Regions from separate parts of the Micromonospora sp. DT227 genome, predicted to be linked through region 3. Evidence: riboswitches for the same ligand, from Rfam matches in the RefSeq annotation. Region 3 holds a riboswitch; each other region holds the start of a gene.
The links. Region 3 has a riboswitch for cobalamin ahead of cobN (cobaltochelatase subunit CobN). Riboswitches for the same ligand answer to the same signal wherever they lie in the genome.
Positions count from the first base shown of each region.

Region 1: it holds a riboswitch for cobalamin, as region 3 does, so the genes downstream of both, ACLQ2W_RS13610 (ribonucleoside-diphosphate reductase subunit alpha) here and cobN (cobaltochelatase subunit CobN) in region 3, are expected to answer to the same signal.
Region 2: it holds a riboswitch for cobalamin, as region 3 does, so the genes downstream of both, ACLQ2W_RS03790 (ABC transporter substrate-binding protein) here and cobN (cobaltochelatase subunit CobN) in region 3, are expected to answer to the same signal.

Region 1 is NZ_JBNCLA010000003.1:284,186-294,325, reverse strand. It holds gene ACLQ2W_RS13615 (ribonucleotide-diphosphate reductase subunit beta) at 1-702, opposite strand, end outside; gene ACLQ2W_RS13610 (ribonucleoside-diphosphate reductase subunit alpha) at 708-3,089, opposite strand; cobalamin riboswitch at 3,211-3,420, opposite strand; gene ACLQ2W_RS13605 (alpha/beta hydrolase family protein) at 3,534-4,730, opposite strand; gene ACLQ2W_RS13600 (cytochrome P450) at 4,821-6,044, opposite strand; gene ACLQ2W_RS13595 (hypothetical protein) at 6,112-7,125, opposite strand; gene ACLQ2W_RS13590 (TetR/AcrR family transcriptional regulator) at 7,195-7,776, shown strand; gene ACLQ2W_RS13585 (SCO5389 family protein) at 7,846-8,238, opposite strand; gene ACLQ2W_RS13580 (carboxyl transferase domain-containing protein) at 8,386-10,140, opposite strand, start outside.
Region 2 is NZ_JBNCLA010000001.1:763,713-773,852, forward strand. It holds gene ACLQ2W_RS03770 (hypothetical protein) at 1-79, shown strand, start outside; gene ACLQ2W_RS03775 (DUF4229 domain-containing protein) at 107-385, shown strand; gene ACLQ2W_RS03780 (C39 family peptidase) at 445-1,785, opposite strand; partial or broken gene ACLQ2W_RS03785 (M14 family metallopeptidase) at 1,992-3,302, shown strand; cobalamin riboswitch at 3,373-3,542, shown strand; gene ACLQ2W_RS03790 (ABC transporter substrate-binding protein) at 3,626-4,558, shown strand; gene ACLQ2W_RS03795 (FecCD family ABC transporter permease) at 4,627-5,715, shown strand; gene ACLQ2W_RS03800 (ABC transporter ATP-binding protein) at 5,831-6,607, shown strand; gene ACLQ2W_RS03805 (VOC family protein) at 6,752-7,510, opposite strand; gene ACLQ2W_RS03810 (ABC transporter permease) at 7,606-8,343, opposite strand; gene ACLQ2W_RS03815 (ABC transporter ATP-binding protein) at 8,353-9,240, opposite strand; gene ACLQ2W_RS03820 (HelD family protein) at 9,325-10,140, opposite strand, start outside.
Region 3 is NZ_JBNCLA010000011.1:138,504-148,643, reverse strand. It holds gene cobM (precorrin-4 C(11)-methyltransferase) at 1-53, opposite strand, end outside; gene cobI (precorrin-2 C(20)-methyltransferase) at 50-838, opposite strand; gene ACLQ2W_RS29420 (cobyrinate a,c-diamide synthase) at 835-2,196, opposite strand; gene cobO (cob(I)yrinic acid a,c-diamide adenosyltransferase) at 2,193-2,804, opposite strand; gene ACLQ2W_RS29410 (VWA domain-containing protein) at 2,886-5,165, opposite strand; gene cobN (cobaltochelatase subunit CobN) at 5,162-8,830, opposite strand; cobalamin riboswitch at 9,151-9,280, opposite strand; gene bluB (5,6-dimethylbenzimidazole synthase) at 9,544-10,140, opposite strand, start outside.

The sequences.
Region 1 (10,140 bases), on a different contig from region 3:
CAGCTCCGGCTCCTCGGCGCGGACGGTCTCCACCACGTCGAACGCGAACGCCATGTGCATCGACTCGTCCCGGAACACCCAGTTGGTGCCGGAGGCCAACCCGTTGAGCAGCCCCCGGGACCGCAGGAAGTAGACGTAGGCGAACGCGCCGTAGAAGAACAGCCCCTCGATGCACGCGGCGAAGCAGATGAGGTTGAGCAGGAACGCCCGCCGGTCGGACCGGGTGCGCAGCTCCCGCAGCTCGTGGATCGAGTCGATCCAGCGGAAGCAGAACTCCGCCTTGCGGGCGATCGACGGGATGTTCTCCACCGCCGCGAACGCGGCGAACCGCTCCCGCTCGTCCGGCACGTACGTGTCCAGCAGGTTGAGGTAGAACTGGACGTGCACCGCCTCCTCGAAGAGCTGGCGGGACAGGTAGAGCCGCCCCTCCGGCGAGTTGACGTGCTGGTAGAGGTTGAGCACCAGGTTGTTGGCGACGATGGTGTCGCCGGTGGCGAAGAACGCGACCAGCCGGGACACCAGGTGCCGCTCGGCCGGCGAGAGCCGCTCCAGGTCGGCCAGGTCGGCGTGCAGGTCCACCTCCTCGACGGTCCAGGTGTTGCGGATGGCGTCGCGGAACCGGTCGAAGAAGTGCGGGTAGCGCATCGGCCGCAGGGTCAGGTCCATGCCCGGGTCGAGCAGCATCGGGCGGGTCTCGGGCATCGTGGTCACTGGCAGGCCTCGCAGCTCTCGGGGTTCTCCAGGGAACAGGCGAGCGCCTCGTCGTCGCGGGCGGGCACCGGGGCGAGCACCGGGGCCACGGTGGCCTGCTGGATCCGGGTCGCCGGACGCGACCGCAGGTAGTAGGTGGTCTTCAGCCCGGACCGCCAGGCGTACCGGTACATCGAGGAGAGCTTGCCGATGGTCGGCGCGCTCAGGAACAGGTTCAGCGACTGCGACTGGTCCACGTAGGGCGCCCGCGCGGCGGCCAGGTCGATCAGCGCCCGCTGCGGCAGCTCCCACGCGGTCCGGAACAGCTCCCGCACCTCGGCGGGCAGCTCGGCGACGCCCTGCACCGAGCCCTCGGCCCGCTTGATCCGGTCGCGGACCTGCGGCGTCCACAGCCCGCGCGCCTTCAGCTCCCGCACCAGGTACGTGTTGACCTGGAGGAACTCGCCGGACATGGTCTCCCGCTTGAACAGGTTCGACACCTGTGGCTCGACGCACTCGTAGCAGCCGGCGATCGAGGCGATGGTGGCCGTCGGCGCGATGGCCACCAGCAGCGAGTTGCGCAGCCCGTACGCGGCGATCCGCGCCCGCAGCGCCGCCCACCTGTCGACCTGGGTCGGCGTCGCGCCCCACAGGTCCGGGTGCAGGTCACCCTTCGCGGCCCGGGTCCGCGGGTACGCCGGATGCGGCCCGAACCGTTCGGCCAGCCCGGCGGAGGTCTCCAGCGCGGTCAGCAGGATCTCCTCCTGCACCCGGGTGGACAGCTCCCGCGCCGCCGGTGAGTCGAACGGCAGGCGCAGCGTGAACAACGCGTCCTGGAGGCCCATCAGCCCGAGCCCGACCGGCCGCCAGCGCGGATTCGACGCCGCCGCCTGCGCGGCCGGGTAGTAGTTGATGTCGATCACCCGGTCCAGGAACACCACCGCGGTGCGCACGGTGGCCCGCAGCTTCTCCCAGTCGACCCCGTCGGCGGTGACGTGCGCGCCGAGGTTCACCGAACCGAGGTTGCACACCGCGGTCTCGGCGTCGTCGTTGACCTCCAGGATCTCGGTGCACAGGTTGGACAGGTGAATCACGTTGCCCGGCTCGCCGGTCTGGTTGGACAGCCGGTTCGCGGCGTCCTTGAACGTCATCCACCCGTTGCCGGTCTGCGCGAGCGTGCGCATCATCCGCCCGTACAGGTCACGGGCCCGGACCGTGCGGACCGCCTTCTTCTCGGCCGCCCGGTACGCGGCGTCGAACGCCTCGCCGTACAGGTCGGGCAGCTCCGGCGCGTCGGACGGGTCGATCAGCGACCAGTCCTCGTCCGCCTCGACCCGGCGCATGAACTCGTCCGGGATCCAGTTGGCCAGGTTGAGGTTGTGGGTGCGCCGGGACTCCTCGCCGGTGTTGTCCCGCAGCTCCAGGAACTCCTCCACGTCCGGGTGCCACGGCTCCAGGTAGACGCAGGCCGCGCCCTTGCGCCGGCCGCCCTGGTTCACCGCCGCCACCCCGGCGTCGAGCGTCTTGAGGAACGGCACGATGCCGTTCGACCGCCCGTTCGTGCCCCGGATCAGCGCGCCCCGGCCGCGCACCCGGGACCAGGAGATGCCGATGCCGCCGGAGAACTTCGACAGCTTCGCCACCTGGTGGTAACGCTCGTAGATGGAGTCCAGCTCGTCGCGGGGCGAGTCCACCAGGAAGCACGACGACATCTGGGTGTGCCGGGTGCCCGAGTTGAACAGCGTGGGGGAGCTGGGCAGGTAGGCCAGGCTGGACATCAGCCGGTAGAGACCGACCGCCTCGGCCGGGGCGTGCGACAGCCCGCAGGCCACCCGCAGCAGCCAGTACTGCGGCGTCTCCACCACCAGCCGCGACTCCGGGTGCCGCAGCAGGTAACGGTCCGCCACCGTACGCAGTCCGAAGTACTCGAACCGCAGGTCACCGGCCGGGTCCACGGCGTCGTCCAGCTCGTCGGCGTGGCGGGCCACGAACGCGGCGGTGTCGTCACCGATCAGCCCCAGCCCGTGCGCGTACCCGATCGACTCGCTGAAGCGCGTCACCTGTTGCCCACGGACCTCCTCGTCCACGTACGCGGCCAGCAGCCGGGCCGCCAACCGGGAATATTGCGGCTCCTCGCCGATCAGCTCCGCCGCGGTCTGGATCGACAACCGGTCCAGCTCCGCGGTGCTCGCCCCGTCGTAGAGCCCGCTGATGGTCCGGGTGGCGACCCGCAGCGGATCGACCTCGTCCAGGTCGGCGACCCAGCGCTCGACCGCCCGGACGATCCGGTTGACGTCGACCGGCTCGGTGTCGCCGTCCCGCTTGCGGACCCGCATCGCCAGCCGGCGCTGCTCCGGCCCGGTGGCACCGGACCGCTGACTCTCCTGCACGACCGTCATGACCTCTCCCTCGCTGTCACCGATGGTCTCGGCCGGCGGGAGAACGCCAACGGGCACGGCACGCAGGCCGGCCCGGTTGCTGGCGTCGGTCGTCCCGCGCGACCTTCGACCGCCGCGCGCGGCAGCGCACGGCGCGCTGGCAGGTCTTCGGACTCGCGGGCGTGACACGAAGGTCGCCTACTGGCCGTCGCTTCCCAGGCCGGTGGCCCAGTGCTGATGACGGCGGTCGTTCCCACTCACCGCTGCGGGGCAGTCCCGGACTTCCACCGGGTTCCCTCTTGCCTCGGCCGCGCCTGTCAGGCGCGGCCGAACCAGCTGCGGGGACACCATATATGGCGGTGATGGCCGGTAGGCAACACCAGATGGGAGGTGAAGGCGGGGCCCCTTGTTAACGCCTCCGGTAGAGGAGGGGGCCCCGCTTGACACCGCCGCCCGCCGATCGGCTCAGGCCACGAACGACACCTCGGGGAAGGAGCGGCTCGGGCCGCGCAGCAGGTGACCCCGGTGCCGCAGGTGCCTGTCGAAGAAGGCCAACGGGTACGCCTGTTGGATGCGTACCGCGCGGGCGGGGTCGAGGGTGCCGATCCAGCCGGTGAGCTCCTCGTCGCTCATCCCGATCACCCGGGCCAGTTGCGGCACCAGCCACTGGTTGTCGCCGTACGACTGGTGGAGCGCGCCGGCAGCCTGGACGTTGAGCCGCCAGCCGTGCAGGTGCGACCAGAACTCGGCGACGGCGGGCTCCGTGACGCGGGTGTACTCCGCCGTCATCAGCATGAACGGCCGGTCCAGGTCGGTGGGCCGCGGCTGGGACAGCATCGGGCCGTCGAAGCTCAGCCCGGCGCGTACCCGCTGGTCGGTGCCCATGGTGAGCGCGGTCGCGGTCCCCCCCTTCGACCAACCGAACATGCCGATCCGGTGCGGGTCCAGCGCCGTGCACAGCCCGGTCGGGAGCGGCCGACGGTCGACGTCCGGGTTGCCGCCGGCGGCGAGGACGGCGATCTGGTCCAGCACGAACCGCACGTCGCGGGTGTAGGTCCAGGGCGTCGCGTCGTAGTCGTCCTCCCGGACGGTCACCCGGCCGTCCGGGAACTCGCTGGGCCCGTCGTACGTGTGGTCCACCGTGACCACCGCGTATCCGTGGCTGGCGAGTTCCTGGACCACGATGGTGGTGTCCGATCGATGGCTGCCCGCGCCGTGCGAGTAGACCACCACCGGCAGCCGACGGGCGGCGCGTCGCACCGGCGCGCCCTCGTGGCCGGCGGTCAGCGGCGCCCGCACCGCGTCGGGATCGAACCCGGTGGACTCCAGTAGCGCACGTAGCGACGCGGCGGTCATCCACTCGGCGCGGGGGTGCCGCCACACGTCCCGGGCCGGATACCAGACGTTGACCATCAGCTCCCGATACCGTCCCGGCCCGGCGAGGGGGTCCGGTTGTGACCGGTCGACCAGGTGCAGCGCAACGGTGCCGACCGGGTGGGGTCCGGTCGGTGTGGGCAGTGTGAGCCGGGCCGGCCCCGGTTGGGCCGTGGCCGCCGTCGTGCGGCCGGCGACGCCGATCGACGCGCCGGCTCCCACCGCCAACGCGGCCCGGACCAGGGTGCGGCGGGTCATGCCGTGTTCGGGGACGGATGTCTCGGTCATCAGTGATCCTCCTCGGCAGCTTATTCACTCAGTATATATACCGAGTGTATAGATGCAAGCGCGTGCCCGGTCCACGGCCGGGTGCCGCGCCTACCAGGTGACCGGCAGCGCGACCGGGCCGAGGATGGCGTGGCCCGGCTTCCACGGCACCTCGTCCGGCGGCACCGCGAGGCGCAGGCCGGGCAGCTCCCGCAGCAGCAGGCCGAGTGCGGTGCGGACCTCCAGCGCGCCCAGGTGGGCCCCGATGCAGTAGTGCGCGCCGTGGCCGAAGGACAGGTGCGGCGTGGGCGCGCGGTCGAAGTCCATCCGTTCCGGGTCCGGGAACACCGCCGGGTCGCGGTTGGCGGCGTCGTGCGAGGGGACCACGATGTCGCCCGCCGCCAGTCGGGCGCCGCTGGGCAGCGTCACGTCCGCCATCACCCGCCGCGGCATCTCGTCGCCGTTCGCGGTGGAGTGCAGCCGCTCCAGTTCGGCGACCGCGCCGTCCAGCCGCTCGGGGTGCGCGAGAAGGTACGCCCATCCGGTGCCGGCCGGCCCGTACGGCTCGGTCTGGAGCACGTGGACGAACGTGGCGATCGAGCTGGCCGTGGTCTCCCAGCCACCCACCACGAGTGAGATCGGCAGCTTGATCTGGACGTCCACCGGCTGGTCGGCGGCGGCGGTCGCGATCCGGCCGAGCAGGTCGTCGCCGGGTCGGTCGCGTCGCTGTTCGAGCTGCTCCCACAGGTAGCCGCCCATCTCCTCGGCGGACCGGGCCGCCTCCTCGCGGCTCAGGTCGCCGGCGCCGAGGAACATGTCGCCCCACCGGCGGAACCGCATCCGGTCGTCGGCCGGCAGGCCGAGCAGGTCGCAGATCACGTCCAGCGCGAACGGGACGGCGAAGTCGCGGACCAGGTCCGCCGGAGCGCCCCGGCCCACCATCGCGCTGAGCCGCTCCTCGGCCGCGGTGCGGACCGCGTCGCGCAGCCCGTCGACGGCCGGCCGGGTGAACGCGTCCTTCACGGTGCCGCGCACCCGGGCGTGCTCGGCCCCGTCCATGCCGAGCATGGTGCCGGACACGTCGACCTCGTCGGCGTACGCGGCGGCGGCCCGGGAGAAGACGTCCTGCCGGCGCAGCACCTCGCGCACGTCGGCGTACCGGCAGATCAGCAGCGCCGGAACCGGTTCGCCGCCGACCCGGCGGACGATGGGCACCACCGGAGAGCCGGCCGCGAACCGGGCGTAGTCGGGGTGCTTGTGCGGGCCGGGCGGCCGGTTGACGCCGTCGGCGTCCTGGTAGAAGGGATGGGGCCGGCGGGCGTCGATGTCCGTCATCCGTCCACAGTGCCAGTTCCGTCCCGGCGGCGGGGCCCCGCCGTCGGGACGGCGGCGGGCCGGACGCCTAGCCGGCCGACCGGCTCGACGCGCGGGCGTGGCCGTACTCGGCGAGGGCGTGGAAGGCGGCCTTGGGTGTCCACGAGCCGTCCGGCAGCACGCGCACGATGCCCCGGGCCGCCAGGTCGTAGTCGTGCTCCGGGTCCTCGGTGGTGGGCAGGTGCCGGTTCGCGAACGTGTAGACGAACGCCGCCTCCACCCCGCCCGCCTCGTAGTCGCGCAGCAGGTCGACGAGGTAGCGGGCCTGGCCCTCCTCGTCGCGCTCCAGCGTCGCGGTGAGCTTCGCCGCCCGGCCGTGCTCGTCGTAGGTCACCGGTTCCGTCGCGCCCGCGACGTCGGCGGCGCCCCGATACGTGCAGCAGCCGAACTCCGTGGCGGCGTACGGCTTGCCCTGGCCCACCGCCGCCGCGAGGCTCTGCGGAAACGCCGCCGCGTTCGTGGCGTCGCGGTAGCCGGCGTCGCTGGCGATGATGTCGAACGGGGTCCAGTCGACGCCTTCGAGGGGGATCGAGGCGTATCCGACCGGGCCACCGAACCGCTCGCGCACCGCGGGAAGCGCGTCGGCGAAGAAGTCGCGCACCGCGGCCCGCGCGACCGGGACCGCCTCCCGCATCCGCATCGGATCGGTGAACAGCGCCAGGCGCTCGGTCAGGTCGCGGCCGGGCAGGAAGCCCTCGGTGAACATGGAGATCTCGGAGCCGGTGAGGTAGACGACCGTGGCGCCCTCGCGTCGCAGCCGCTCGGCCCGTTCGGCGCCGTCGAGCAGGAACGCCATGAGCCCGGCGCGGTCCAGGCCGTTGGTGAACGGGCAGTACCACACCTCCAGCCCCGTCTCGGCCGCCAGGCGCGCGGTCAGCTCCAGCCGGTCCTGGACGCCGCCGGTGATCCGCACCGCGTCGCAGTGCAGCTCGTCGCGGATGACCCGCAGGTCGCGCCGTACGGTCTCCGGGTCGAAGGGTTCGTGGGTGGTGGACCCGGCGCTCACGAAGCCGGTGTCGTAGTTCATGCCGAAGACGCGCATCTCGCGTTCCTCCCCGTTCGGTAAGGTACGCCGCGTACCCTACAGGGTACGTCGAGTACCCTGCAAGCCATGGGCACGAGGCGCCGGGGCGAGGAACTGGAACGGGCGATCCTGCACGCCGCCGCGGCGGAACTGCGCGAATCCGGATACTCGGGGATGACGATGGACCGGGTCGCCGCCCGCGCCGGCACCAACAAGAACGCCATCTACCGCCGGTGGCCGCACCGGGCGGCGCTGGGCATCGCGGCGTACCGCCACCTGTCCGACGCCGCCATGCCGAACCCGGACACCGGAACGTTGCGCGGCGACGCGCTCGAGATGCTCCGGCGGGCCAACGAGACGTGGTCCTCGCCGCACGGGACGATCCTGCGTGGCCTGCTCGCCGCCGCGGCCGACGACCCGGAGCTGCTCACCCTGATGCGGGAGCGGTCCGGGGCGGACACCATGGACCGCGCGTGGCTCGGGATGCTGGAACGGGCCGCGGCCCGGGGCGAGGCGCCGGCGGCGGCCGCCCGGCCCCGGGTGGCGACGGCGCCGATGATGCTGCTCCGCGCCGAGTACGCGATGCGCGGCATCCCCTCGGTCCCCGACGAGGTGCTTGTCGAGATCGTGGACGAGGTGTTCCTGCCGCTGGTGCGCGGCCACGGCTGACCCGGCGCCGACCCCACCGGGCCGGCGGCGGGCCGGCGGGGCACGCCGGCCCGCCGCGTGGCGCGTGGCTCAGCAGTTGCGCAGCGTCGGGGACTGGTTCAGCAGTTGGCCCCGGCTGGAGGTGAACCGGCGGTACGCCTCGGAGCCGGCGGCGGACGGCCGGAACGCGGCCACCCGGTGACAGTTCTGGAACGCCAGCCGCACCCCGAAGTGACGCTCCAGGCCGGCGCGGATCGCGTCGCTGGCGAGCGCGCGCAGCAGTTGCCCGCGCTCGGTCTCGCCCGGCGGCGGCACGACGTTGTCGGTGAAGTCGGCGTCGGACGTCGCCAGGTCGGCGACCACCCGGCTGACGGTCTCCCAGGCGTACGGCAGGGAGTCGCGGACGCAGGCGACGAACGCCTCCTCGGACACGGGACCGGCCTCGGCGGCGCGGAGCAGGGCGGGCGGAACGGTGAGCGACATGTCTCCTCCACTTCCGGAAACGACAACCGTTTCCATCAAGCTGACGTGGTGAGCACATCACGGCCGGTTCGGCCCGGTCAAGCACCGCCACACGCGAAGCGGCGGACGGGCCCGAAGCCCGTCCGCCGCCGTCGACGCGTCCTGGGGTCAGCCCAGACGCGCCTCGATCGCCTCGATGATCCGGGGCCGCAGCTCGGCGGCGCGGATCACCGCGTCCACCGAACCGACCTCGACGGCACGCTGGATGCTGTGCACCCGGTCGAACTCGGTGGCCACCTCGCCCAGCTTCTCGGCCCGCACCGACGACCGCAGCTCGTCCAGCTCCCCGGTGAGCGTCGCGCGCTCGGTGCCGGTGGCGGCCCCGACCCGGCGCTCCAACTCGCGTACCCGGGGATCGGCGGCGGTGCGCGCGGCGACCTCGCCGGCGAAGACCACGGCGGCGGCCGGCGCGCCACCGAGCACCGAGGCGAACGAGCCCTCGATCGCCAGCACCGTCATGGCCGGGTTGAGCGCCTTGGAGAACACCACGAACGCGCCGCCGTGGTAGCGCGAGATCACGCAGAACACGATCGGGCCGCGGAAGTTCACGATCGCCCGGCCGATCTCCGCGCCGTACTCCAGTTGCAGCTTGCGCATCGACTCCGGCGAGCCGTCGAAGCCGGACAGGTTGGCCAGCACGACGAGGGGCCGGTTGCCGCTGGCCGCGTTGATCGCCCGCGCGGCCTTCTTCGACGACCGGGGGAACAGCGTGCCGGCGGTGTAGGTGTCCGGGCCGTCGGTGGGTGGGAAGCCGTGCCGGGGCACCGACCGGGACTCGATGCCGAGCAGGCAGACCGGGATGCCGCCGAGGTGCACGTCCTGCACCACCGCGGTCTCCGCGTCGGCCATGCCCGCCCACCGCTCCAGCACCGGGTGGTCCTGGTCCGCGAGGGCCCGCATCACGGTACGGATGTCGAACGGCTTCTTCCGGTCCGGGTTCGCGGTGGCGGAGAAGATCTCCCCGACCGTGGTGAAGTCGCTGCCGGCCACCGTGTGCGGGAACGTCGACACGTCCCGGTCCACCGGGTCGGTGGTGGTGGCCCGACGCGGCGCGTCCTCACCCGGCGCCACGTACGTGTGGTCGTAGTGCGCCATCAGCACCTCGTGCGCGGCCGGCAGGTTCGGCGCCCAGTACTGCGCCTGGCCGTTCGGGCCCATCACCCGGTCGTAGCCGCCGATGCCGAAGTTGTCCTCGGCGGACACGCCACCGGAGAAGTCAAGCGACTGCTTGCCGGTCAGCACCATCGCCGAGTCCGGCGTCATCACCAGCACACCCTTGGTGTGCATGAGCATCGTCGCCTCGGCGTTCCAGTACGGCTGGGCGCCGACGGTGATGCCCGCCACCACGATGTTGATCTCGCCGCCGTCCTGGGTGAACTCGACGATCCGCTTGAGCGCGGCGGCCACCCAGTCCATGTTCTCGGTGCCCGAGGTCATCGAGATCCGGGCGCCGGCGGAGAGCGCGTACCACTCCAGCGGCACGCCCATCCGCTGCGCCAGGTCCAGCGCGGCGATCACCCGCCGGCACTCCGGCTCGGAGAGCGCGCCGAGCGACTTGGTCGGGTCGCCCAGCAGCACCACCCGCGTCACCCCGTCCGGGTGCCGTGGCGTCGGCGTACGGACCACGCCGGCCACGATCGCGGCGGTGTTGCGCCCCTTCGGCCGGTCCACCGGCACCAGCGTGTGCTCGGCGTCCAGGTCGTGCTCGGTGAACTCGCCGAGCAGCCCGGTCAGCTCGTACGGGTAGACCGTGTTGCGGCTGGCCGCCCGCAGCACCTTCAGCCGGTAGTCGTCGAGCGGCTCGACCGGCTCGGTCGGCGGCTCCCCGACGAAGAGCCGGGCCTGCCCGGTGACGTCGAACGC
Region 2 (10,140 bases), on a different contig from region 3:
GGCCGCGGCGGTTTTCACCGTGGTCTACGCGGTGATCTGGTTTCATGGCGTGCACTGGCTGGCCCGGCGGACGGGCTGAGGTGGCGGAGAGAGTGGGAATGCGGGCATGAGCGCGGCGGTCAAGTACACGCTGGGCCGGATCGGGCTGTTCGTCGCGGTGCTGGCGGCCCTCTGGTTCGTCGAGATGAACATGTTCCTGCGGCTGATGCTGGCGTTGGTCTTCTCCGCCACGCTGTCGTTCTTCCTGCTGAAGGGGTGGCGGGACGAGATGGCCGGGGAGATGGCCGACGCGGCGGAGCGCCGCCGCGCCGAGAAGGACCGGCTGCGCTCCGCCCTGGCCGGCGACGACCAGCCCACCGACGCACCGGGCGAGCCCCGAGGCTGAGTGGTGAGAAGGGGCCCCTTCTCGACGCCAGGCGTTAAGAAGGGGCCCCTCCTTCCAGCTCACCAGTTGGTGGAGCCTGGGACGGTGGGCCAGGGGCGGTTCAGCGGCTTGATCAGGTACGCGATGCCGCCGGAGCCGGAGGCGACGGTGCCGTTGGCCCGGTAGCGCTTGGTGCGCTGCCAGATCTGCTCGAACTGCTCGCGCTTGTAGACGTTGCGCACCGCCTCGTTCGAGGACGACGCCGGGTCGTTGACGATCACGTCGCCGTCGGCGGTGAAGCCGACGATCACGAACAGGTGCCCGGAGGTGCCGTAGTTCGCCCCGTCCAGCTCCTCGGCCAGGAACGACTGCGACGTGACCACCGGGATGCCGGCCTTGATGAACCGTTCCGCCTCGTCCAGCGAGTGCAGGCGGGTGACGCGCGCCTCCAGGCCGGGGAAGCCGGCGGCGTACGCGGTGTTGAACGGCCAGTTGCCGGCGCCGTCGTACTCGTGGTCGTAGGTCATCCGGGCGGCGTGGTCGACGGTCGGGTCGGCGTAGGCGGGGTCGACCCAGGCGGTGTCCTCGGCCGAGGGCTTGCGTCCCCAGTACTCGACCACCATCTCGGTGGAGGTGGGCGAGCACCACGCCTCGCCGCCGCCGTCGTACTCCGGGTACTCGCCGATGTGGACGTTCTGCGAGTAGCGGGGCACGGCCAGCTCGGTGCCCCAGGCGATGCCGCCCCGGCTCGGCGTGACGGTGAACCGGTCCGGCACCTTCGAGGCCATCGCGCCGACCATCCGGACCTGCGGCGCGGCGGCCTGTCCGGGCGCGCGGTAGAGCGTCAGCCGGAGCTGGTACGAGCGCAGCAGCACCCCGGCCGAGGCGTCGTCGACGGCGAACGTGTCGGTCCAGATGCTCGACCAGGGGTCACCCTGACCGTCCAGCGTGGCCCGCTTGATGTCCTGGTCGCCGGAGGCCCAGCGGCCCATCACGTACCACGGGGTCTGGGCCCCGGTGTTGTAGGTGCCGTGCAGCTCGACCTGGATCCAGGTGCCGGCGGGGGTGCTGGCGTTCCAGGACGCGACGAGCTCGGTGGCGTCGAACCCGATCCGCCGCTCGGGTGAGGTCCAGGTGGCGTACTCCCAGGTGCGGGTGGCGCCGGTGTGTTCGTCGGTGAAGTCGGTGGTGCCGGCGGGCCGGGCGATGGTGAGCGCCGGCTGGCGGCCGGGCACGGCGCGGGTGCCCTGGTGCGTGCCGGTACGCCAGTCGGGGTAGCGGGAGAACTCCTGGAAGGTGATCTGTTCGTCGTGGGTGACGCCCGGCCGGGGGCCGTTGGCCTGGGCGGGTGCGGTGGTGCCGAGCAGGGTGAGCGCGGTCAGGCCGGCGAGGGCGACCGTGCGCAGGGGTCTTCCGAACATGGCAGCTCCACGGGGAAACGGCATCGTTGCCGTTCACTGTCGTCCTTGGCGGGAAGTTTCGCCAGATGTTCAGCCATGGAAAATCATTGCCGACGTGAGGATCAGGTCGGGATGGTTCATGACAACGACGGATGTTGATATGACCATGTGACTGCTGGTGGAGTGTGCGGACAACGGGATCTCCCCGTACCCCGAGGAGGTTGTCCATGGCCCTCCGCACGTCCCCGCTGCGCCGCCGGCTCGCGTTCGTCGCCGCCGTCGGCCTGATCCTGGTCACCGCCGCCGCCGGGCCGGCCGCCGCCCGCCCCGACCCGGACCGGGCCGGCGAGTCGGCCGCCGTCGCCTACCGGGTGCTCGGCCCACGCACCGTCGCCGACCGCACCGCGGTCGCCCGCACCGGCGCCGCCATCGACTACTCCGAACACGGCGTGCTGCACGTCACGGCCACCACCGCCGAGGCGAACGCGATCACCCGGCTCGGCTTCCGGCTGGAGAAGGACGTCGCCCCGGCGCCGGCCGGCGGCGCGACCGCGTACGCGTTCCCGCCCGCCGACTCGAACTACCACGACTACGCCGAGCTGACCGCGGTGGTGAACCAGGTGGTCGCCGACCACCCGAGCATCGCCCGCAAGCTCAGCATCGGCACGTCCTACCAGGGCCGGGACCTGATGGCCGTGAAGATCTCCGACAACGTCGGCACCGACGAGAGCGAACCGGAGATCCTGTTCAACGCCCAGCAGCACGCCCGCGAGCACCTGACCGTCGAGATGGCGATCTACCTGCTCAACCTGTTCACCGACAACTACGGCACCGACTCCCGGATCACAGGCATCGTGAACTCCCGGGAGATCTGGATCGTGCCCACCGTCAACCCGGACGGCAGCGAGTACGACATCGCCACCGGCTCCTACCGCTCCTGGCGGAAGAACCGGCAGCCCAACAGCGGCTCCACGTACGTCGGCACCGACCTGAACCGCAACTGGAGCTACCAGTGGGGCTGCTGCGGCGGCTCGTCCGGCACGAAGTCGTCGGACACCTACCGCGGCCCGTCCGCCTTCTCCGCCCCGGAGACCGCCGCGCTGCGCAACTTCGTCAACAGCCGGGTCGTCGGCGGGGTGCAGCAGATCAAGGCGAACATCGACTTCCACACCTATTCCCAGCTGGTGCTCTGGCCGTACGGCTACACGTACAGCAACACCGCCACCGGGATGACCGCCGACCAGTACAACACGTTCGCCACCATCGGCCAGCAGATGGCGGCCAGCAACGGCTACACCCCGGAGCAGTCCAGCGACCTCTACATCGCGGACGGCACCAGCATCGACTGGATGTGGGGCGCCCACAAGATCTGGGCGTACACGTTCGAGATGTACCCCGGCTCGGCCTCCGGCGGCGGCTTCTACCCGCCCGACGAGGTGATCCCGGCGCAGACCTCGCGCAACCGGGACGCCGTGCTGACGCTCTCCGAGTACGCCGACTGCCCGTACCGGGCGATCGGCAAGCAAAGCCAGTACTGCTGACCTCACCCGGCGGCGGGGACCCCGGCTCCACCCCCACCGGGGTCCCCGCCCACCCCGCCCGTCCGGGTGATCTCCGCTGGTCGTGCGCTACGGTGTCACCGACCGTGCCACAGCGAAGCCGGTGCGAAACCGGCGCTGTCCCGCAACTGTGATGCCCCGTACGGTCGGCGTCGGCCTCCCGCCGGCGCCGACGGACGTGGGACGAGCCAGGTCGCCTGCGGCCCGGTCGCGACACGCGCCTTCGAGGAAGGGCGCCTCGCGGACGGGGCCCTTCCAGCCTGTCGGCGAAGCACCACGCTCCTCGACCGACAGGAGGACCTGTGACCCGACGTACCCCTCGGCTCTTCGCCACCGCGCTCGCGGCCGGCGTGCTGCTGCTCGGCGGCTGTGCCGAGAAGACCTCGACCGACGCCCCCGCCCCCGGCGCGTCCGGCGGCTCGTTCCCCGCCAGCGTGGGCAACCTGACGCTGGAGAAGCGCCCCGAGAAGATCGTCTCGCTGTCGCCGACCTCGACCGAGATGCTCTTCGCCATCGGCGCCGGCAAGCAGGTCGCCGCCGTCGACGACCAGTCGAACTACCCGGCGGACGCGCCGAAGACCGACCTCTCCGGCTACCAGCCGAACGCCGAGGCGATCGCCGCGAAGAGCCCCGACCTGGTGGTGATCACCAATGACACCAACAAGATCGCCAGCCAGCTCGTCGCGCTGAAGATCCCGGTCCTGCTCACCCCGGCCGCGACCACGCTCGACGACACGTACCGGCAGCTCACCGACCTGGGCAAGCTCACCGGCCACCCGGCCGAGGCGGACGCCGTGGTGCGGAAGATGAAGGACGACATCACCGCGCTCACCAAGGACCTGCCCAAGCGCGCCGAGAAGCTGACCTACTACCACGAGCTGGGCCCGGAGCTGTACACCGCGACCAGCAAGACGTTCATCGGCACCATCTACGCGCTCGCCGGGCTGGAGAACATCGCCGACCCGGCCGACGCCGGCGGCAAGAGCGGCGGCTACCCGCAGCTCTCCCAGGAGGTCATCGTCAAGGCGAACCCCGACTTCGTCTTCCTGGCCGACACCAAGTGCTGCCAGCAGAGCGCCGACACGGTCAAGGCGCGCAGCGGGTGGGCCGGCCTCACCGCGGTCAAGAACAACCAGGTCGTGGCGCTTGACGACGACATCGCCTCGCGTTGGGGCCCGCGCGTCGTCGACCTGCTGAAGGCGATCGTCGACGCCACCGCCAAGGTTCCGGCCTGACCGTGGCCGTACGACCGGCGGACCCCGTGCCGGCCGGGACGCCCGACGCGTCCCGGCCGGCCGGCCGGCTGCCGCGCCCCCGCCGGGGCGCGGCACACGCCGACGCTCCGGCCCGGCCGGCCGGGCTGCGCACCCGCTGGCTGCTCGCCGGCCTGGTGGCGGTGCTCGTCGCGCTGGTGGCCGGCGTCTCGTTCGGCCCGGTCAGCCTGCCGCCCGCCAGCGTCGCGGCGGAACTGCTCAACCTGCTGCCCGGCGTGCACCTGGACAGCGGCCTCACCGAGCAGGAGGTCGCCATCGTCACCGAGCTGCGCCTGCCCCGGGTCGTGCTCGGTCTGCTCGTCGGCGCGCTGCTCGCCCTGGCCGGCGGCTGCTACCAGGGCGTCTTCCGCAACCCGCTGGCCGACCCGTACCTGCTCGGCGTGGCCGCCGGGGCCGGGCTCGCGGTCACCGCGGCGATCGTGCTCGGCGCCGGGGCCGGCGGGGCGCTCACCGGCCTGCCGGTCACCGTCCCGCTCGCCGCGTTCGTCGGCTCGCTCGGCGCGGTGGCGATGACGTACCTGCTCGGTGCCGCCGGCGGCCGGGACCGCTCCCCGGCCACACTGATCCTGGCCGGGGTGGCCGTGTCGGCGTTCCTCGCCGCCGGGCAGACCTACCTGCTGCAAGCGCACTCGGACAGCCTCCAGCAGGTGTACTCCTGGCTGCTCGGGCGGCTCTCCACCGCTGGCTGGCACGACGTGCTGCTGGTCCTGCCGTACTTCCTGCTCACCGCCGTGGTGGTGCTGGCGCACCGGCGGGAGCTGGACGTGCTCGCCCTCGGCGACGACGAGGCCACCAGCCTCGGGCTGCACCCGCAGCGGTCCCGCTACCTGCTGATCGCCGCCGCCTCGCTGGGCACCGCCGCCGCGGTCTCCGCCTCCGGCCTGATCGGCTTCGTCGGCATCATCGTGCCGCACACCGTCCGGCTGCTCGCCGGCTCCAGCCATCGGGTGATCCTGCCGCTGTCGATGCTCTTCGGCGGCGCGTTCCTGGCGCTGACCGACGTGGTCGCGCGGACCGCCGCGGCACCCGCCGAGATCCCCATCGGCGTGGTGACCGCGCTGCTCGGCGGCCCGTTCTTCGTCCTGATCCTGCGCACCGCCCGCGGGGTGCGCGCGTGAGCGCGAGGAGTGAGCCGGGTCTGCGAGCCCCGCAGTCGCACGCCCCGGGGACCAGCGTGAGCGCGAGGAGTGAGCCGGGTTTGCGAGCCCCGCAGTCGCACGCCGGGAGGCCAGCGTGACCGCCGCGGTCGAGGTCCGGGACCTGCGGGTCGAGTTGGGCGGCAGTCCGGTCCTGGCCGGCGTCGACCTGACCGTCGCGGTGGGCGAGTGGGTCACCGTCATCGGCCCCAACGGCGCCGGCAAGTCGACGCTGCTGCGCGCCGTCGGCGGCCTGCTGCCCGCGCCGGACGCCGTCTCCCTCTTCGGTACGCCGATCCGCGCGCTGCGCCGCCGCGACCGGGCCCGGGTGGTGGCCACCGTGGCGCAGTCACCGGCGGTGCCGGCCGGCATGGCGGTCGTCGACTACGTGTTGCTCGGGCGCACGCCCCACATGCCGCCGCTGGGTCGGGAGTCCGCCGCCGACCTGGCCGCCGTGCGCCAGGTGCTGGACCGGCTCGACCTGGCCGGGTTCGGCAGCCGCGAGCTGGCCACGCTCTCCGGCGGCGAGCGGCAGCGGGTCTTCCTGGCCCGGGCGTTGGCCCAGGGCGCCACCCTGCTGCTGCTCGACGAGCCGACCAGCGCGTTGGACATCGGGCACCAGCAGGAGGTGCTGGAACTGGTCGACCAGCTCCGCCGCGAGCACGACCTGACCGTGCTCGCCACCATGCACGACCTCTCCATCGCCGGCGAGTACGCCGACCGTCTGGTGCTGCTCGCCGAGGGCCGGGTGGCCGCCGCCGGCCCACCCGCCGAGGTGCTCACCGAGGACCTGCTCGCCCGCCACTACCGCGCCCACGTCCGGGTCATCCCCGGCGACCACGGCCCCCTGGTGGTCCCCGTCCGCCCCCACTGACCCGCCCCACTCTCCCCACCCCGCCCCTGCTGATTCACGGAAAGCGTGGCTATTCGCGGCCGAATAGCCACGCTTTCCGTGAAACTGTGCGGGCGCGGCGCGGCGCGGCGCGGATTGGCGTGGTGCGGCGCGGCGTGGTGCGGGTCAGCGGAGGGTGGAGATGGAGAAGAGCGCGCCGTGGGGGTCGCGGAGGGCGGCGGAGCGACCGGCCGGGTTGTCCCGGGGCGGGACGAGGATGGTGCCGCCCAGTTCGGCGGCGCGGGCCGCGGTGGCGTCGGTGTCCTCCACCCCGAAGTAGACCGTCCAGTACGCCGGCAGGTCGGCGGGGAGCGGCTCGGCCGCCGGCAGCATGCCGGCGACGATGCGGGCACCGCAGCGCCATCCGATGTAGGGGGCCGGCCCGGTCGACCGTTCCTCGGGATGCCAGCCGAAGACCAGCGCGTAGAACTCCCGGGCTCCCTCCGGATCGGGGGTGACCAGCTCGTTCCAGCACATCGCGCCGGGCGCGTTGAACAACTCCGCGCCGCGCATCGCCATCGGCTGCCAGACGCTGAACACCGCGCCGGCCGGGTCGGCGAGCACCGCCATCCGGCCCTGCGCGGCGACGTCGAACGGGGCGACGACCACCTGCCCGCCGGCCGCCGCGACCCGGGTGGCGACCAGGTCGGCGTCGTCCGTGGCCACGTACGTCGACCAGACCGGCACCTGGTCCGGGGTGGCCGGCGGGCCGACCCCGGCGACGGCCTTGCCGTCCTTGAGGAAGACGGTGTAGCCGCCGGCGTCCGGCACGGTGGAGATCCGCCCGGTCCAACCGAACAGTTGCGGGTAGAACCGTCTCGCGTCGTCCAGTCCGGGGGTGGCCAGGTCGGTCCAGCAGGGTGTGCCGGGCTCGACGCCGTTCACGGGGGACCCCTTCCGCCGGGGGCGGTCCCGCTGGCCCGCCCTGCCGGCATCGTGGCACCACCGGACCGGCCGCCGGGCCGGAACCGGACAAAACGTCAGCGGAAGCGGCGCCCCTCGTCCCGCCGGTACGCCCAGCCGGCGACCGCGGCCAGCGCCACCACCCAGACCACCAGCATCACCAGCGCCCGGGGGTCGGGCCGCCAGTCGGTGACCGCCGCCCACATCAACTCCACCGCGCCCCGGGTCGGCAGGTAGGGGGCGACCGCCCGGACGAAACCGGGGGCCTGGTCCGGCGCGGAGAGCAGGCCACCGCCGAACGCCAGCGGGAAGAAGAGCACCTGCGCCACCACGATCGCCGCCTTGCTCGGCAACGAGTAGCCGATCGCGAGGCCGAGCAGCGTGAACGGCACCGAGATCACGGCGACCGCGGCGAGCCCGATCAGGAACTGCGCCACGGTGACCCGCGCCGCGGTGGCCACCGCCGCGATCACCACCACCGGCACCATCGACAGGTAGGTCAGCACCAGGCCGGCCAGGATCCGCCCGGCCAGGCGCGGCGTCGGCCCGGCCGGCAGGGTCCGGGTGTACGGGTTCCAGGGCTGGTCGCGGTCCTCGGCGACGCCCACGCCGTACTGGAAGATGTTGGCGCTCATGGTCGCGAACGTGACCATGGCGGCGGTGGCGTAGGTGGCGCCGGTGGGGTCGTCGCCGGCGAACGGCACCACGAAGAAGAGCATCGCGGCGGCGGGGAAGAACGCGCTGCCCACCACCGCCACCGGGATCCGGATGATCTCCAGGAGCTGGTAGCGGGCGTGGACCAGGGCGAGCGGCACGGCGGTCTCCTAGGCGGGGGTGGGCGCGGGCCGGGCGTCGGCCGTGATGGCGAGGAACGCCTCCTCCAGCGAGGTGGGGCGGACCTCCAGGTCGCGGAACGCCACGCCGGCGGTGACCAGGTCGCGGACGAGCTGGTCGGCGTCGGTGGTGAGCAGGTGGACCCGCCCGTCGACGCGTTCGGTGGCGACCACCCCGGGCAGCGCCGGCAGGTCGTCGGCGACCAGGCTGACCCGGCGTACGCCGACGATGCCCCGGATCGCCGCCACCGAGTCGTCGGCGAGCACCCGCCCGTGGCCGATCACCACCACCCGCTGGGCGAGCGCCTCCACCTCCTCCAGGTAGTGGCTGCTCAGCAGCACCGTGCCGCCGTCGGCGTGGAAGCCGCGGATCGCGTCCCAGAGCGCGTGCCGCGCTTCCACGTCGAGCCCGGTGGTGGGCTCGTCCAGCACCACCAGCCGGGGCCGGCCGACGAACGCCAGCGCCACGGCCAGCCGCCGGCGTTGCCCGCCGGAGAGGCCACCGGTCTGCCGCCGCGCCTGGTCGGCGAGGCCGAACCGGTCGAGCAGCTCACCCCGGGGCACCGGGTCGGGGAAGTGCGCGGAGACGAAGTCGACCACCTCGCCGACCCGCAGCGTGCCGGGCAGGCCGGTCTCCTGCGGGGTCACCCCGAGCTGTCGCCGGCTCGCCGGGTCGCGCGGGTCACCGCCGAGCAGCTCGACCCGGCCGGCGGTCGGGCGGCGCAGCCCCACCAGCAGGTTGATCAGGGTGCTCTTGCCGGCGCCGTTCGGGCCGAGCAGGCCGACCAGCTCCCCGGCCCGGACGGTCAGGTCGACCCGGTCCAGCGCCAGCACCTCGCCGTAGCGGCGGCTGACCTGTTCGGCGCGGGCCAGGATCATCGCGGGCTCCTCGGGCGGGGGGACGGTGCCTCCCCTGTGTACCGGGTGTCCGCCAGTCGCTCCGCCCGGGGGCCACCGGTTCCGTCAGCCGGCCAGCGGGGCGGGCAGCGGGGCGCGGTGCAGCACCGCCAGCCCGGAGACCGCCCGGGTCAGCACCACGTAGAGGCGGTGCAGGCCGCGCGGCTCGGCGGCCACGATCGCGGCCGGCTCGACGACCACCACGTGGTCGTACTCCAGGCCCTTGACCAGGCTCGCCGGGACGACGGTGACGCGCGCCGCGGCCGCGACGTCGTCGGCGGTCGCGGTCTCGACGCCGGCGGCGTCGAGCGCCGCGCGGAGCCGGTCCACCGTGTCGTTGGCGGCGATCACGCCGACCGAGCCGTCGTGCGCCAGCGCCGCCCGCACCTCGGCCACCGTCGCGGCCGTCAGATCCTCGACGGTACGCACATCGAGCGCCCCGTCGTGGCGCAGCGACCGGGCCGGGGGTACGTCGACGGCGAGCGCGGGCAGCAGCCGGTTCGCGAACGCCACCACGGCGGCCGGCACCCGGAAGCCGACGCTCAGCGGCACCACCGCGGCGTCCGGCTTGCCCAGGTGGGTCAGGGACTCCCGCCAGTCGGTCGCGGCCCAGGGCGCGGTGCCCTGGGCCAGGTCGCCGAGGAGCGTGATGGAGCCGTGTTCGCTGCGGCGGGCGATGGCCCGGCACTGCATCGGCGAGAGGTCCTGCGCCTCGTCGACCACCACGTGACCGAACCCGGCGGGTCGCTCCAGCAGCCCGGCGACCTCGTCGAGGAGGACCGCGTCGGCGGCGGTCCACCGGGTCGCCTTCGCGGTGCGTCCGACCTTGCCGGCGCGGAACAGCTCCTGCTCGTCGGCGCTGAGCAGCCCGTCGGCGGCGGC
Region 3 (10,140 bases):
TCCGCCGCGCCGGGGCCGGCCCCGACGAACCACACCTTGCCGGAGCTGGTCACAGTTTTCCTCCTCGGCGGTCCCGGCGGGCGGGAACCAGCAGCGTCGACAGGTACGGCAGGTCGTGCGCGGCGTCGTCCACCGCGCCGATCCGCTCGTCGGGCAGCCCGAGGCCGCACCCGAGCACGGCGTCGCCGAGGCGGCCCTGCCGGCGCAGCTCCCCGACCAGCTCCGGGTGCCGCCGCCAGCCCTTGTAGGCCACCACGGTGCCGGGGCCGGCCAGCGCGTCGGCGAAGAGCGCCAGCCCGGCGGTCGCCGGTAGCAGGGTCAGCGGCTCGCGTCCCTCGCAGAGCGGGGTGCCGCTGCGCGCGGCCAACTCCTGCATCGCGGTGATGCCGGGCACGGTGGCGACCCGCACCGCCGGGCGCAGCGCGCGGACGCTCTGCGCCAGGTAGCCGAAGGTGGAGTAGACGTTGGGGTCGCCGATGGTGGCGAAGGCGAGCGCCCGCGCCCCGGCGTCGACCGCCTCGACCACCACGCGGGCGGCGGCGTCCCAGGCCGCCGCGCGCCGGGGGCTCACCCCGCCCCGGTCGTCCAGGGCGAACGGCAGCCGGCGCAGCCGGTCCGCCCCGACGTGCGCCAGCACGGTCCGCTCGGCCCGGCCGGCGCCCCCGCCCTGGTCCGCGCCGCCCGCGGGCCGGTCCGCCATCACGGGTACGAAGACCAGGTCGGCCGCGCACAGCACCCGTACCGCCTTGAGGGTGAGCAGTTCCGGGTCGCCGGGCCCGACGCCGACCCCGGTCAGCACCGCGTCGACAGGTGCGGCGGCTCGACTGCCGGCGGTCATCGACACGCCTCGACCAGGCGCCGGGCGGCCGCCGGGGCGCCCGCCCAGTGGGTGTGCAGGTAGGAGGCGTGTACCCGGCCGGCCACGAAGCCGTGCGCCGTGCCGTTCCAGCGCCACGCCGGCTGCTCGCCGTGGCCGGGGTCGGTGGTGGTGCGGTGGAACTCGTGGCCGCGTACCGCGTCGCCGGCCCGGGCCACCGGGGAGTCCGCGGCGGCGACCGCCTCCCGGTAGCCGAGGGTCAGCCGACCGGTCATCCGGGCGGTCAGGTCGAGCCGGCCGCACATGGGCGCGCCGTCCAGGGACCGGCCGAGGTAGAGCAGCCCGGCGCACTCGGCGACGATCGGGCCGTCGAAGGCGGCCACCTCGGCACGGAGGGTGGCGTTGCCGGCCAGCGCCTCCGCGTACGCCTCGGGGAAACCGCCCCCGACGATCACCGCGCGGGTGCCGGCGGGCAGCGCCGGGTCGCGCAGCGGGTCGACGGTGACCACGTCGGCGCCGGCCGCGGTGAGCAGTTCGGTGGTCTCCGCGTACGAGAAGGTGAAGGCCGGACCACCGGCGACCGCGACCAGCGGACGGTCCCCGCCGGCCGGGCCGCCGACGGCGGCGACCGGATCCCAGGCGGGCACCCGCAGCGGCGCGGCGGTGCGGGCCAGATCGAGCACGGCATCCAGGTCCACGGTGGACTCGACCAGGTCGGCGAGGGCCGCGACGATCGCGAGCGACTCGGGCGCCCGCTCGGTGACCGGGACGAGCCCCAGGTGCCGGGCCGGGGCGGCCACCTCGACGGCCCGGGTGACCGCCCCGAGCACCGGCACGCCCACCTCGGCGAGCGCGTCGCGCAGCAGCGTCTCGTGCCGGGGCGAACCGACCCGGTTGAGGATCACCCCGCCGATGCGCACCGTCGGGTCGAAGGCGGCCATGCCGAGGGTGAGCGCGGCGGCCGACCGACCCTGCGCGGTGGTGTCGAGCACCAGCAGCACCGGCGCGTCGATCAGCCGGGCGACGTGCGCGGTGGAGGCGAAGTCGCCCCGGCCCACGGCGCCGTCGTGCAGGCCCATCACGCCCTCGACCACGGCGACGTCGGCGGGCGTGGGGACGCTCGCGCCGTGCCGCAGCAGCGGGGCGATCCGGTCCGCGCCGACCAGGAAGGGGTCGAGGTTACGGCCGGCCCGGCCGGCGGCGAGCGCGTGGTAGCCGGGGTCGATGTAGTCCGGACCGACCTTGTGCGGGCTGACCGTCAGGCCACGGCGGCGCAGCGCGGCGAGCAGCCCGGTGGCCACCGTGGTCTTGCCGTGCCCGCTGGCCGACGCGGCCACCACCAGCCGGGGCAGCGCCCAGGGCGTCGTCGGGCCGGTCACCACTCGATACCCTTCTGGCCCTTCTGACCGGCGTCCATCGGGTGCTTGACCTTTGTCAACTCGGCGACCAGGTCGGCCGCCTCCACCAGCCGTGGGTCGGCGTCCCGTCCGGTGATCACCACGTGCTGGAAGCCGGGCCGGTCGGCGAGGGTGGCGACCACCTCGTCGACGTCCACCCAGCCCCACTTCATCGGGTAGGTGAACTCGTCCAGCACGTACAGCCCGTACCGCTGGGCGGCCAGGTCGCGCTGGATCTGCCGCCAGCCCTCCAGCGCGTCGGCGGCGTGGTCGGCCGCACCGCCGCGCTGGATCCAGGACCAGCCCTCGCCCATCTTGTGCCAGACCACAGGCGCGCCCTGACCGGTGCGCTCGTGCACCTCGCCGAGCGCCCGGAAGGCGTTCTCCTCGCCGACCCGCCACTTGGCGCTCTTGACGAACTGGAACACCCCGATCGGCAGGCCGGCGGTCCAGGCCCGCAGCGCCAACCCGAACGCGGCGGTCGACTTCCCCTTCATCTGTCCGGTGTGGACGAGCAGCAGCTGCCGGTGCCGCCGCTGCCGGGTCGTCAGGCCGTCGTCGGGCACCGTGCTCGGCTTCCCCTGTGGCATCAGCGATCTCTCCTCGTCGTCATCCCCGCGAGCACTCCCGCGATCTTGCGGTTTCGGTCCGCCATGTGTGCGCTTCGTCCGCTATGCCGGGGCAGCAAGTGCAAGATCGCGGGCGAGCGGGTGGGTGAGGGCGTTCAGCAGGTGGTGCGGGGCACTGAGCTGGGTGGCCAGGCGGCGGGCCAGGTGTAGGCGGACGGGGCCCGATTCGCAGTCGACGACCACACAGGGGGCGCCGGTGGCGGCAAGGAGCGTCGCCGCCGTGGCCGCCCGCTCCAACGGGCGCCGGCCCGCGGTGGCCCGACCGTCGGTGACGATGAGCACCAGGGGGCGGCGTTTCGGGTCGCGCAGCCGTTCCCGGCGCAGCAGGTCGGCCGCCGCGAGCAGGCCCTCGGCCAGCGGGGTACGCCCACCGGTGGACATCTCGGCCAGCCGGATCGAGGCGGTCAGCACCGACGAGGTGGCCGGCAGCAGGGTGCGAGCCCGGTCGCCCCGGAAGGCGATCACCGCCACCTTGTCCCGCCGCTGGTACGCGTCGGTGAGCAGGGCGAGCACGGCGTCCTTGACCGCCGTCATCCGCTCGCGAGCGCCCATCGACCCGCTGGCGTCCACCACGAACAGCACCAGGTTGCCCTCGCGTCCCTCGCGGACCGCCTCGCGCACGTCGTCCGGGCGCAGCCGCAGCGGACCGGTGAGCCGACCCCGGGCCGCCTGGTGCGGCGCGCCCGCGCGGACCGTGGCCGGCAGGTGCAGCGCGGTCACCCGACCGGCCGGCACCCGGGCGCCCGTGGTGCGGCCCCGCCCGGTGCGGGCGCGGGATCGCCGACCGGGCACCCCGTCCCCCACCCCGGGCGCGGTGAGCAGCCGCGCCTTCAGCCCACCCCGGGGTACGGCCACCGACTGACCGGCGGCGGCGTCGCCCGGACGCGGCCGGTCACGACGCTCGTCGTCGTCGCCAGGCCCGCCGCCGTCGGCCCACCCGGGCCGGCCGTCCGCCGGCCGTCCGGCGGGACCGTGCGACCTGTCCCCGGCGAACGACTCTCCGTCGGGTCCGCCTCGGTCGGCGTCGGGTCCACGACGCTCGGCGTCGACGGTGTCGCGCCCGCCGGAACCGTGCCGCCCCGGGCCGGCCCCGTCGGGACCACGACCGTCCCCGGCCGCCGGGTCTCCGCCGCGCCCGTCCGGGCCGCCCCCGCCGAAGCCGGGCCCGTCCCCCGCCGCCCCACCAGGACCGCCGGGACCGCCGGAACCGCCCGGACCGCCCGGACCGCCGGAACCGCCCGGACCGCCGCCCCGCGGGCCGTCGCCGTCGCCGTCGCCGTCGCCGCCGTCGTCCGGGTCATCGGGGTGCTCGTCCTGGGCGCGCTGCAACGCCTCGTCGAGGCGCTTGTCGTCCAGACCGGGAGTGTCGAACGGGTCGCGGCGACGCCGGTGCGGCAGGGCCAGCCGGGCGGCCACCCGGACGTCGTCGACGGTCACCCGGTCCCGCCCGTGCCAGGCGGCGTGCGCCATCGCGGTACGGGCGGTGACGATGTCGGCGCGCATCCCGTCCACGTCGAACGTGGCGCAGACCTCGGCGATCTGGCGCAGCGAGGAGTCCGGCAGTCGCACCCGGGCGAGCCGTTGCCGGGCGGCGGCCACCTGTCGGGCGGTCCGCGCATCGGCCTCGGCCCAGCGGGCGGCGAAGCCGGCCGGGTCGGCGTCGGCGGCCAGCCGGCGACGGACCACCTCGACGCGGACCGCCGGGTCCCGGCTGGCGCCCACCTCGACGGTGAGCCCGAACCGGTCGAGGAGCTGCGGGCGCAGCTCACCCTCCTCCGGGTTCATCGTGCCGACCAGCAGGAACCGGGCCGCGTGGCTGACCGAGACGCCCTCCCGCTCGACGTGGTTGCGACCCATCGCGGCGGCGTCGAGCAGCAGGTCAACCAGGTGGTCGTGCAGCAGGTTCACCTCGTCGACGTAGAGCACGCCGCGGTGCGCGGCGGCCAGCAGGCCCGGTTCGAAGGCGCGTACCCCCTCGCCGAGGGCCCGCTCCAGGTCCAGCGAGCCGACCACCCGGTCCTCGGCGGCGCCGACCGGCAGCTCGACCAGCCGGGCCGGCGCGGTCTCGGCGGCGGCGCCGGCGGGGTGCGGACCGTCCGGGCAGGCCGGGTCGGGCGCGGCCGGATCGCACCCGAACCGGCAGCCCGCCAGCCGCCGCACCGGTGGCAGCAGCGCGGCGAGGGCCCGTACCGCGGTGGACTTGGCGGTGCCCTTCTCGCCCCGCACCAGCACCCCGCCGATCGCCGGGGAGACGGCGTTGAGCAGCAGCGCCAGCCGCATGTCGGCCATGCCGAGCACAGCGCTGAACGGGAAGGTGCTCATGCGCGTTCCTCCAGGTCACCCTCGCTGGCGAGGTACGTGTCGCGGAGCCGGTCCAGGGTGGCCGGCTCCGGTTCGGCCCACAGCCCCCGGTCGGCGGCCTCCAGCAGCCGCTCGGTGATGCCGCGCAACGCCCACGGGTTGGACCGCTCCAGGAAGTCACGGGTGGTGTCGTCGAAGACGTAGGCGGCGGCCAGGTGCTCGTACATCCAGTCGTCGACCACCCCGGCGGTGGCGTCGTAGCCGAACAGGTAGTCCACGGTGGCGGCCAGCTCGAACGCGCCCTTGTAGCCGTGCCGGCGCATCGCGGCGATCCACTTCGGGTTGACCACCCGGGCCCGGAACACCCGCCGGGTCTCCTCGCCCAGCGTCCGGGTGCGCACGTCGTGCGGCATCGCCGAGTCACCCACGTACGCCTCCGGCGAGGCGCCGGTCAGATGGCGGACCATCGCCACCATCCCGCCGTGGTACTGGAAGTAGTCGTCGGAGTCGACGATGTCGTGCTCGCGGGTGTCCTGGTTCTTCACGGCCACCGCGATCCGGGCGAACGAGCGTTCCATGTCGGCACGCGCCTCCCGCCCGTCGAGACCCCGGCCGTAGGCGTAGCCACCCCAGACCGCGTACACCTCGGCGAGGTCGGCGTCACTGCGCCAGGTTCGGGCGTCGATCAGCGGCAGCAGTCCCGCGCCGTACGCGCCCGGTTTGGAGCCGAAGATCCGGGCGGTGGCCCGCCGCTCGTCGCCGTGCTCGGCCAGGTCGGCGGCGACGTGCGCGCGGACGAAGTTCTCCGCGTCCGGTTCGTCCAGCGCGGCCACAAGCCGGACGGCGTCGTCGAGCAGCGCCACCACGTGCGGGAACGCGTCGCGGAAGAACCCGGAGATGCGGACCGTGACGTCGACGCGGGGCCGGCCCAGTTCCGCGGTCGGCACCACCTCGACACCGGTGACCCGCCGCGACCGGTCGTCCCACACGGGTCGGCAGCCGAGCAGGGCCAGCACCTCGGCGATGTCGTCGCCCTGGGTCCGCATGGCGCTGGTGCCCCAGACGGACAACCCCACCGACCGGGGGTACGCGCCGGTGTCGGCGAGGTGCCGCGCGAGCAGCGAGTCGGCCAGCGCCGTGCCGACGTCCCAGGCGTTGCGGCTGGGAATGGCCTTGGGATCGACCGAGTAGAAGTTGCGACCGGTGGGCAGCACGTTGACCAGCCCCCGGGTGGGAGAGCCGGACGGGCCGGGCGGCACGAACCGGCCGTCCAGGGCGCCGAGGGTGTTGGTCAGCTCGTCGGTGGTCCGCGCCAGGCGGGGCACCACCTCGGTGGCGGCGAAGCGGAGCACCGCGGCGGCGTCCGGGACGGCCCGGCCGGTCACCTCCGCGACCACCGCCTCGACCGCGTCGGCGTCCCAGCCGAGGGTCTCCATGCCGACCACCAGCCGGCGCGCCAGCGCCTCGATCAGGTCGACGGCGTCGGCGGCGGTGACCGACGGCCCGTCCACGACCTCGGTCAGCGCGGCCGGCAGGGCCATCCGCCGCCCCGGCGACGCGAGCAGCGCCTGCTCGTCGAGACCGTACGCGCCGGCGAGCGCCTGCCGCAGGCCGGGCAGGGCACGGGCGCCGCCCCAGACCTGCGGGGCGCGTAGCACCGCGAGGACCAGGTTGACCCGCGGTTCGTCGGTGGGGGCGGCGGCGAGGACGTGCAGCCCGTCGCGGATCTGCACGTCCTTGACCTCACAGAGGTAGCCGTCGAGGTGCAGCACGAAGTCGTCGAAGTCGTCGGCGTCGGGCATCGCCTCGGCGTGCAGGTCGTGGTGCAGTTCGGCGGCGCAGACCAGGTCCCAGATCTGCGCCCGCACGGTCGGCGCCTTGGCCGGGTCGAGGGCCTGCACGGTGGCGTACTCGTCGAGCAGTTGCTCCAGTCTGGCCAGGTCCCCGTAGGTCTCGGCGCGGGCCATCGGCGGCACCAGGTGGTCGACCACGACGGCGTGGGCACGCCGTTTGGCCTGGGTGCCCTCACCGGGATCGTTGACGATGAACGGATAGACCAGCGGCAGGTCGCCCAGCACCGCGTCGGGGGCGCAGTCGGCGGCCAGGCCGAGGCCCTTGCCGGGCAGCCACTCCAGGGTGCCGTGCTTGCCCAGGTGCACCACGGCGTCCGCGCCGAACCCACCGTCGGCGACCGGCGCGGCGAGCCAGCGGTACGCGGCCAGGTAGTGGTGGCTGGGCGGCAGGTCCGGGTCGTGGTAGATGGCGATCGGGTTCTCCCCGAAGCCGCGCGGCGGCTGGATCAGCAGCACCACGTTGCCGAAGCGCAGGCCGGCCAGGACGATGTCCCCACCCTCGGTGTACAGCTCGCCGGGCGGCTCACCCCAGTGCTCCCGCATCCGCTCGCGCAGCGCGGCGGGCAGCTCGTCGAACCACCGCCGGTACGTACGCCCCGGTATCCGGGCCTCGGCGGCGCGCTGCTGCTCCGGGGTGAGCCACTCCACGTCGTGGCCGCCCGCGGCGATCAACGCGTGGATCAGGGCGTCGCCGTCGTCGGGTGGCGGGGCGTCACCCAGGTGGTAGCCGGCGTCGGCCATCGCCGCGAACAGCCGGACGGCGGAGGCCGGGGTGTCCAGACCGACCGCGTTGCCGACCCGGGAATGCTTGGTCGGGTACGAGCTGAGCACCACCGCGACGCGCTTGTCGGCGGCGGGCACGTGCCGTAGCCGGGCGTGGCGGACCGCGATGCCGGCCACCCGGGCGGCCCGGTCGGGGTCGGCGGCGTAGACCGAGAGCCCGTCGGCGTCGATCCGCTTGAACGAGAACGGCACGGTGATGATCCGGCCGTCGAACTCGGGGATGGCGACCTGCATGGCGGCGTCCAGCGGGGACAGTCCGGCGTCGCTGCCGGCCCACTGCTCGCGGGTGCTGGTGAGGCAGAGGGCCTGGATCACCGGCACGTCCAGCGCCGCGAGGGCGCCGACGTCCCAGGCGTCCTCGTCGCCGCCGCCGGAGGCGTCAGCGGCCACCGCTCCGCCGGCGGCGAGCACGGTGACCAGCAGCGCGTCGCACCGGCCGAAGAGACCGAGCGGACCGGCGCCGGCGGTCAACCCCCGCAACGAGCCGCAGAAGATCGGCAGCGGGTTCCCGCCGGCGGCCCGTACCGCGTCGGCGAGCACGTCGACGAAGCCGGTGTTGCCGGCCAGCGCGTGCGCCCGGTAGAAGACGATCCCCACGGTGGGCCGGCCGGGGACGATCTCCGGATCGCCGTGCACGCCGTAGGCCGGGGTGGGCGCGGGCGGGTCGAAGCCCTCGCCGGTGAGCAGCACCCGGTCGGACAGGAACCGGGCCAGCCGGCTCAGGTTCGCCGGGCCGCCCTCGACCAGGTACGCGAGCGCCTGGGTGACCACACCGGACGGCACGGTGGAGACCGCCATCAGCTCCGCGTCGGGCAGCGCCTCACCGCCGAGCACCACCGTGGGGACGCCGCTGGCCAGCACGGCGGCCAGCCCGTCCGGCCAGGTCTGCCGGCCGCCGAGCAGGCGTACGACGGCGAGGTCGACGCCGTCGACGAGCGCGGGCACCGCGTCGGCGGCGACCCGCGCGGGGTTGGCGAGCCGGTAGTCGGCGTCGCTGGCGCGGGCGGCCAGCAGGTCGGTGTCGGCGGTGGACAGCAACAGGATGCGCACGAGAAACTCCGGAGAGTGACACCCGGGGTCGCGCGGAGGCGACCGGGGCGAAGTGGGATGGGAGCGGCGTCAGCGGGTGCGGCGACCCGCGGCGCGACTCACCGAGACGCGGGTCGGGGAGCGGTCAACGCTGGCGGCACGCGCCCCGGCCGAGGGGGTCCACGGTCCCGGGTGCGCCGGCACGACCGGCGGCATGGCAGGCAACGGGTGCGGCGGAGCGTCCACCGTGCGGATCATGACGATGTTCGTCGATGAAAGAGATGCCGTGCGTCATCGGGTCCTCCTCGGGTGTCCACGCCCTGGGGTACGTCCGACGGCCGAAGTATCCTGGCTCCCGGATCAACGCTCACCCCCGGCCTTCCAACCGCGCACGCACGGTCGTGGCTCGCAAGGGGGGATCACTCCCCGGTGACAGTGGCGGGACCGCGCCGGAATCGCACCGGCTTCCTTCACTGCCGTCAGGCCGCGAATGCTGCCACACCTCACGACCTGCGGTCAACGCCACTCCACCACGGGCAACCGTCGCCCGGACCATCGAGACCGGCCGATCAGTCCCCCAGCCGCCCCGCCGGGGTCACGACCCTCCGGACCGGCGCTCCGCCGGCGCCCGGGCCGTCTCGATCGCACAGCCCCGAACACGCCGCTGACCGAGAGCGATCAGGTAGCGCGGGTAGGGGCAGTCCGGCGCTGCCCCTACCCATGCGGCAGAGACGTCACCTCGTGGCGGACGCGGGGTTCCAGCGGTCGTGGTGGATCGCCGCGGACAGGGGGCGCCGGTGGCGCCAGCCGTGTCGTTCGAGATCGGGCACCGCTTCGAGGTGGGTGACGGGGCCGAGGCAGAGCCAGGCGACGGGTCGGATGCCGGCCGGGATGGCGAGCAACCGCTGGAGGAACTGCTCGCGATAGAACGACACCCAGCCGAGGCCGAGGTCTTCGGCGGTGGCGGCCAGCCAGAGGTTCTGGATGGCCAGACAGGTCGAATACAGGCCGGTGTCGGAGATGGCGTGGCGACCCAGGACCGCTGGGCCGCCACGGTCGGGGTCGTAGGTCACCACGATCGACAGTGTCGACTCCAGGATGCCGTCGATCTTGATGCCGGAGAATCGTCGAGCGTCCTGGACGCCGAGGGTGGCGGCGAACGTGTCGCGCTCGGCACGGACATGCCGATGGAACGCTTCGCGCAGGCCCCGGTCACGGATCACGATGAAGTCCCAGGGCTGGGACAGCCCGACACTGGGTGCGGCGTGCGCCGCCGCAAGGACACGGTCGAGTACGCCAGGGGCGAGGGGCTCGCCACTGAACTGGCCACG